2 regions of the Streptomyces sp. NPDC052036 genome follow, and region 2 is predicted to be linked to the other one. Evidence: riboswitches for the same ligand, from Rfam matches in the RefSeq annotation. Region 2 holds a riboswitch; the other holds the start of a gene.

Region 1 (3,387 bases), on a different contig from region 2:
ACGACCTGACTCAAGACACCTTCCTGCGGGCCCTCGGCAGCCTGCACCGGTTTGAAGGCCGCTCCTCGGCCCGCACCTGGCTGCTCTCCATCGCCCGTCGCGCGGTCATCGACAGCATCCGCTACAACTCGTCCCGCCCCCGCCTGTCGGACACGGACGACTGGCAGTCGGCCGCCGAACGCACCCAGCCGCGCGACCTGCCCGGCTTCGACGACGGCATCGCACTCACCGAGCTGCTGAACACGCTCCCCGACGACCGCCGCGAGGCATTCGTCCTCACCCAGATGGTGGGACTTCCCTACGCGGAAGCGGCTCACCTCAGCGACTGCCCGATCGGCACGGTGCGCTCGCGGGTCGCCCGCGCCCGCATCTCCTTGATCGCGTGGCTCGACGAGGCCGAGCAATCCGCGCCGACGGCCTCAGCCGCCTGAACGGTCGTATGCGATGGCCCGGATCGCCCGATGATCCGGGCCATAAGTACGGTCTGGCCAACCAAACGGTGTTCGGGTCATGGCGTGCACCCGTCGCTGAACCAGTGCGATGCGGCTGCTGACGAACAGGTTCCCGACGCAGGCAGTCCGGGAATCCGCGAACCCGCGCACTTCCGCCCGGGCGACGATCTCGATGACGACCCAGTGATCGGGCCGCACCTGCCCCTCGGAGATCTTGTTGCCGTGCTCGTCCTCCGCCCCCTTGAAAAATAGAGCCCTTCCATCAACCACAGTCCTGTGACCGCGTCGAACCTCGTGCAGCCTCGGCGGAGGTTGAGCACTTACCCGACTCTCGCGCCGGAGAGGTAGCTGACCACAATGAAGCAGGCCGCGCTCAGCAGTCGGCCAGTTCCGGGGCCTGTTCACGGGTGATGCGGGCGGAGCGCCCGGGCTCGCCGTCCGGCAGACCGGCGATCGGAGCAACGAGGTAAGCGTGCTCGGCGAGGCCCGTTCGCTGAGGCAAGCAATCCCGGGAGTGGAGCGAACGACGTGCTGCGGGGTCGGCCGGGCCTCGTTGTGCCGCGCGTCCTTGCTCCTGAGCCTCGAAGCGGGGAGCCCTCGTACGTCGGTTACCGTGCCCGACGCCGCACCACGTCGTAGCCCGCTCCGTGGCAAAAGCCCCGTCGGGATGGTTCCCGACGGGGCTCCGCCGTATCACCCGCTATCACACAGCTGTCACCAACGGGGCGGACCCTCCCGGACCAGGAAGCCCTGACCTGCGGTTTCGTGCCCGCGCTGGAGTGGCTGGACGGTCCCTACAACCTGTGCCAGGTCGTACCAAGTGAGGGACCCAGGATCAGGACAGGTGCGTCTTCCGGCCCGTCAAAGCGGTATTGCAGGGTGTTCGTCGGTGTCTCACTCACGCCTTCACGCTCTCACATCTCACCATTTCTCACGTGCTGGGTCGCAACCCCGTGCAAGCCGTCCCATGTTGTGGCAGCATCGCGAAGATCCTCCGCAGCCGGCTTCACATTCGGCCCGGCGGGACTTCGGTGCCCCAGGGATCGATCCCGAGGCGCATGACCCGGTTGTCGCCGCGATCGTGACCTTCTTGGTAACGGTCTTCAGGCGGTTCGGGTTGCGCCGCGCGGCCGGGGGCTCCGGCGCGGGGTGAAAGCGTAGAGGTCGAGGATGTCGGGGCGGGGAGCGATGCCGGGGCCGCCGGCCCGTACCCATGCGGCGATGTCCTCGGTGGCGGCCGGGTCGTTGACGAGGCCGAGCCAGACGGGACGGGCGCCGGCGGCGCGTCCTGCGGCGGAGGGCTGGACGACGATCACATTGGCCTGATCGCACACGTCCAGGCAGGTGGAGACCCGTAGGGGCGCCTGCTCCGCGAGGCGGGCGGTCTGCTCCGCGTGGTCGACCCCGGTCACCTTCGGGCTTCCGCAGCAGCAGTCCCTGCACACCACGATCCGGCACGGCGCCGGACCGGCGGGGCCGGCTCCCACCGGTTCATCGGTTCGTGTCTCGGACATGGCTCGTCACGCTCCTCCTCCGGGGAGATCCGCCCCGGTCTGGGTCGAGGAGGCGACGACGTGAGTCTCCTGGCTCTCGGGTCGCTGCTCGTCCCGTCCTTCCCGCCCGTCTCCGGGCGGTGGTCTGTTCGGGATCCGCTCGCCGATCACAGTGGCGGGACCGCGCCGGTCTTCCACCGGCTTCCTCGTTCCGCCGTCGCCTTGTCGTCGGGCATCGTCGCATCCCGGGTGACAGCGCGTCATCACCGCCCTGCGTGCGGACGGTCGGGGCGCCCGCCGCCGGGCGCGGTGGCGGACAAGGCCTTCGGGGCGTCAAGTGCCTGGCGGAGGGGAGGTTCTCCAGGATGCGGGTGTCCAGCAGGAGACTCTCGCCGAACTCCGTCATGTTCGCGAGGAGGGGGACAGGGGACCGCTTCGCGGAACGCTTCGAACTCGGCCTCGTCCGCGAAGGCTTCGGAGAAGATCGCGCCGGCGTCGACGTACGCCTTCGCCCGGTCGATCGCCGCTGCCAGGCCCCCGACGGCGCGAGCGTCCGTGCGGGCCGCGAGCAGGAAGTCCGGATCACGGCGGGCGTCCACGGCCGCCCTGAGGCGGCGGGCCATGTCCTCCCGCGGCACGACGGACTTGCCGGCGAGGCGGCCGCAGCGCTTGGGGTCGGCCCGGTCCTCCAGATGCAGTCCGGCCACGCCCGCGTCCTCCATCAGCTGCACGGGGCGGGCGGCGTTCATCGCTTCGCCGAAGCCGGTGTCGGCGAAGCGATGAGGACGGGCAGGTCGGTGACCCGGGTCGTCTGCCGGGCGCGGGCCACCCCTGGCGGAGACTTCACTCGATCGTGTGCCTCGCTGACCGGCCGGGCCCGGCCGAGGCATCCCTCGCGAGACCGCGTCGCCCATGAACCGCTGGGCGCACGCCCGGTGTTACCGGGCGGACCATCGCGGGCACCACGGAACTCAGCGACGACCCATGGGAGTTCGTATGAGCAGCCTCGACCACTACGACCACGACCCGGACGCCCTGGCCTGGGCCCGCGCCAAGGTCCGCAGGTCCGTCGACCGGGCCGAACGCGCCGCCCAAGACCGCGCTCTCAGTGCCGGGGAACGCGAGGAGTGGCGGCGCATCGCCTCCTATGTGCGGCGCGAACTCCTCACCCGCGACGATGTCGTCCACGCCGCGTTCGACGAGCGCCTGCCCGCGTTCCACGGCGCGGTCCCGGCACGGAACCCTGAGAGAGACGAGGACCCGGAAGCCACCCTCAACACCCTCTCCCCCGCCGAGCGCCTCAAGACGGCGGGGGCCGTCGCCCGGATCCGTGCCTGGATCGCCAGCGAGCCCGTCACCGCGGACACGGGCTTCGGGGACGGCTATCGCGAAGCCCTCCGTGACATCCAGGTCCTCATCGGGCCGACACCCGAGGAACATCC
Region 2 (3,387 bases):
CGCTGGCCGGTGAGTTGCCGCTGTTCTTCACACCGGACGCCTACGCCGCCCACTTGGTGCGCCGGGCGGAGCCGCGATCATGAGCGACGTCATCCGACGTGTCGGAGTGGTCGGCGGCGGCCAGATGGGCGCGGGCATCGCCGAGGTGTGCGCACGGGCCGGCCTGGACACGGTGGTCTGCGAGGCCGACGCCACGGCCGCCCGCGACCGCGTGGCCTCCTCGCTGGACCGTGCGGTGCGACGGGGCAGGCTGGAACCGGCCGTGGCACAGGACGCCCTCGCCCGCACGGTCTTCACGGGCAGTCTGGAGGACCTTGCAGACCGGCAGCTCGTCGTGGAGGCCGTCGTCGAGAACGCCGACGCCAAGACCGAGGTGTTCGCCGCGCTCGACAAGATCGTCGAGGATCCGGCGGCCGTCCTCGCGACCAACACCTCCGCCATCCCCGTGATGCGCCTCGGCATGGCCACCAGCCGCGCCGACCGGGTCGTGGGACTGCACTTCTTCAACCCGGTTCCGGTGCTGCCGTTGGTGGAGGTCGTGACCTCCCTGCACACCGCGCCCGAGACCGTCGCCGTGGTCGAGGACTTCGCGACCGGCACCCTCGGCAAGACCGTCGTCCGCTCCCCGGACCGGGCGGGCTTCGTCGTCAACGCGCTACGGGTCCCGTACCTGCTCGCGGCGATCCGCATGGCGGAGTCCGGCTTCGCCACCGCCGCCGACATCGACACCAGCATGGAACTGGGCTGCGCCCACCCCATGGGCCCGCTGAAGCTGGCGGACCTGATCGGGCTGGACACCGTCGCCTCGATCGCAGAGTCGCTCTACGACGAGTTCAGGGAACCCCTCTATGCTCCTCCCCCACTGCTTCAGCGGATGGTGCAGGCAGGGCTGCTGGGCCGTAAGACCGGCCGGGGGTTTCACACGTACGGCCAGGGCTGAGGGCCTGGCTCGGCCGGGCTGAGGGGCCCGGCCCCCGTCGCCGGCCGCGGGAACCGGCGACGGCACACAGGGGAAGGGCGGGAAGCGCGCGTACGCGGTTCCCGCCCTCGACCCGTCCCCCGCACGACGACCCATGCGCCGACGCACGTCGACCACGTATCCCATCGCGCACCGCCCGCACGTCAACCGCGTACCCGGCTCGCGTCAACCGCGTGTTTCACCTCACCATCCGAATGACGGACGTGACCCACCGCAACCTCGAACGGCCCCTTAGGCTGGCCCGTGCAGCTGGTTCGCCCCGTCCGCCAGGCGGGAGCGTCGTAAGAGGGAACCCGGTGGGAATCCGGGACTGCCCCGCAGCGGTGAGCGGGAACGACCGCCGTCATACGCACTGGGCCCGACGAACAGGGTTTGGGAAGCGACGGCCAGTAGGTGTCTCGTACGACGAGACGTGCCCGCGAGTCCGAAGACCTGCCAACTGCCCGTGTGCGAACGACTCGCACGCGGACATTCCGGTGACCTCGAGGGCGGGTCGGCGTACATACCAGGCGGACGACGGCGCTGCGCGCGAGGTCGTACCGCCCGGTCCGTCACCCCTTCGCGCACTCGACCCGTCCCCGGGATCTCAGGGATTCATCTCGCGAAGGAGATCTCCGTGACCACCAAGCCCGCAGTCGCGGCAGCACGGGCCACCGTGTACGGCTACCCCCGGCAGGGACAGCACCGGGAGCTGAAGAAGGCCATCGAGGGCACGACGCCCGCCGCTCCCAGCCCTACGCCGAACGGACCACGGCCCAACACGCCCGCCTTGGTCTGCCGCTGCTGCCGACCACCACCATCGGCTCCTTCCCGCAGACCGGCGAACTGCGCGCCGCCCGCGCCGACCTGCGCGCGGGCCGGATCGACACGGACGGGTACGAGGAGCGCATCAAGACCGAGATCCGGGAGGTCATCGCCTTCCAGGAGAAGACCGGACTCGACGTCCTCGTACACGGCGAACCCGAACGCAACGACATGGTCCAGTACTTCGCCGAGCAGCTCTCCGGCTATCTCGCCACCCAGCACGGCTGGGTCCAGTCCTACGGCACCCGCTACGTCCGCCCGCCGATCCTGGCCGGCGACATCTTCCGCCCGGAGCCGATGACGGTGCGCTGGACGACATACGCCCAGTCCCTCACCGACCGGCCCGTCAAGGGCATGCTCACCGGCCCGGTCACCATGCTCGCCTGGTCCTTCGTGCGCGACGACCAGCCCCTCGCCGACACCGCCCGCCAGGTCGCACTCGCCCTGCGCGACGAGGTCCACGACCTGGAGACGGCCGGGACCCGCGTCATCCAGGTCGACGAACCCGCCCTGCGCGAAACGCTGCCGCTGCGCGCCGCCGACCGCCCCGCCTATCTGGGGTGGGCCACCGAGGCGTTCCGGCTCACCACCGGCGGTGTGCGGCCGGACACCCAGATCCACACCCATATGTGCTACGCGGAGTTCGGCGACATCGTCCAGGCCATCGACGACCTCGACGCCGACGTCATCAGCCTGGAAGCCGCCCGCTCCCATATGCAGGTCGCCCGCGAACTCGCCGCCCATGGCTATCCGCGCGAGGCGGGGCCCGGGGTGTACGACATCCACTCCCCGCGCGTGCCGAGCGAGCAGGAGGCGGCGGAGTTGCTGCGCACCGGGCTGAAGGCCATCCCCGCCGAACGTCTGTGGGTCAACCCCGACTGCGGCTTGAAGACCCGCGGCTGGGACGAGACCCGCGCCTCGCTGGAGAACCTGGTCGCCGCGGCCCGCACCGTCCGCGGTGAGCTGCCCGCGTCCTGATCCGCCGGTCTCACCAGGGACCGGGTCTGTCGGTGCCCGGAGAACGCGAGAGGGCCCCGGATGGTTCCGTGGGCCCTCTTGTGTCTCGGGTCAATTCAGCTCGGAGCGGCGACCGCCCGGCCCCGAGTGGCCGGTACGGGCTTCGGATTCAGCTGGCGCTCCGCCAACTCGCCGAAGAGCAGACCGAATCCGCCCCACAGGACGAGCTGGATGGCAAGGGCCGAGAGACGGAACCGCCACAGCAGGGTGGCCGGGAAGTCCTTCGGCACCTCGTTGACCACCGGGAGGAAGGCATACGCCAGACCGATCAGGACGGCGAAGCCGACGACGGCGACAACGGTCGCGTACCAGTTGCCCAGTCGCGGCGCGAGCCGCTTGCCCAGAATGGTGGCGGCGATCGCCAGGAGCACACTGAGCAGCATCATCAGGAAGTACAGGGTGGTCCGCTTGCCGATGGTGTCGGGGTTGCCGACCGACGGCGGGTTGGCCGGATACTTCAGGAACGGCACGACGTACACGGCCAGCAGCGCGCAGCCGGACAGCAGCAGCGCGGTCGCCCGCGGGGAGAAGCTGCCGACCCGGCCGAGCGCGAAGCAGAAAGCGAGTGCGGCGATGCCGCCGAACGC

Evidence for each region. Region 2 has a riboswitch for cobalamin ahead of metE (5-methyltetrahydropteroyltriglutamate--homocysteine S-methyltransferase). Riboswitches for the same ligand answer to the same signal wherever they lie in the genome.
Region 1: another riboswitch for cobalamin. It lies ahead of AB0L95_RS01430 ((2Fe-2S) ferredoxin domain-containing protein); the one in region 2 lies ahead of metE (5-methyltetrahydropteroyltriglutamate--homocysteine S-methyltransferase).

The regions. Positions count from the first base shown of each region.
Region 1 is NZ_JBFAWW010000001.1:278,529-281,915, forward strand. It holds gene AB0L95_RS01415 (sigma-70 family RNA polymerase sigma factor) at 1-431, shown strand, start outside; gene AB0L95_RS01420 (hypothetical protein) at 420-722, opposite strand; gene AB0L95_RS01425 (hypothetical protein) at 826-954, opposite strand; gene AB0L95_RS01430 ((2Fe-2S) ferredoxin domain-containing protein) at 1,556-1,966, opposite strand; cobalamin riboswitch at 2,008-2,201, opposite strand; partial or broken gene AB0L95_RS01435 (isocitrate lyase/phosphoenolpyruvate mutase family protein) at 2,298-2,771, opposite strand; gene AB0L95_RS01440 (hypothetical protein) at 2,942-3,387, shown strand, end outside.
Region 2 is NZ_JBFAWW010000015.1:80,721-84,107, reverse strand. It holds gene aceB (malate synthase A) at 1-83, shown strand, start outside; gene AB0L95_RS21645 (3-hydroxybutyryl-CoA dehydrogenase) at 80-940, shown strand; cobalamin riboswitch at 1,213-1,434, shown strand; partial or broken gene metE (5-methyltetrahydropteroyltriglutamate--homocysteine S-methyltransferase) at 1,694-2,761, shown strand; gene AB0L95_RS21635 (CbtA family protein) at 2,857-3,387, opposite strand, start outside.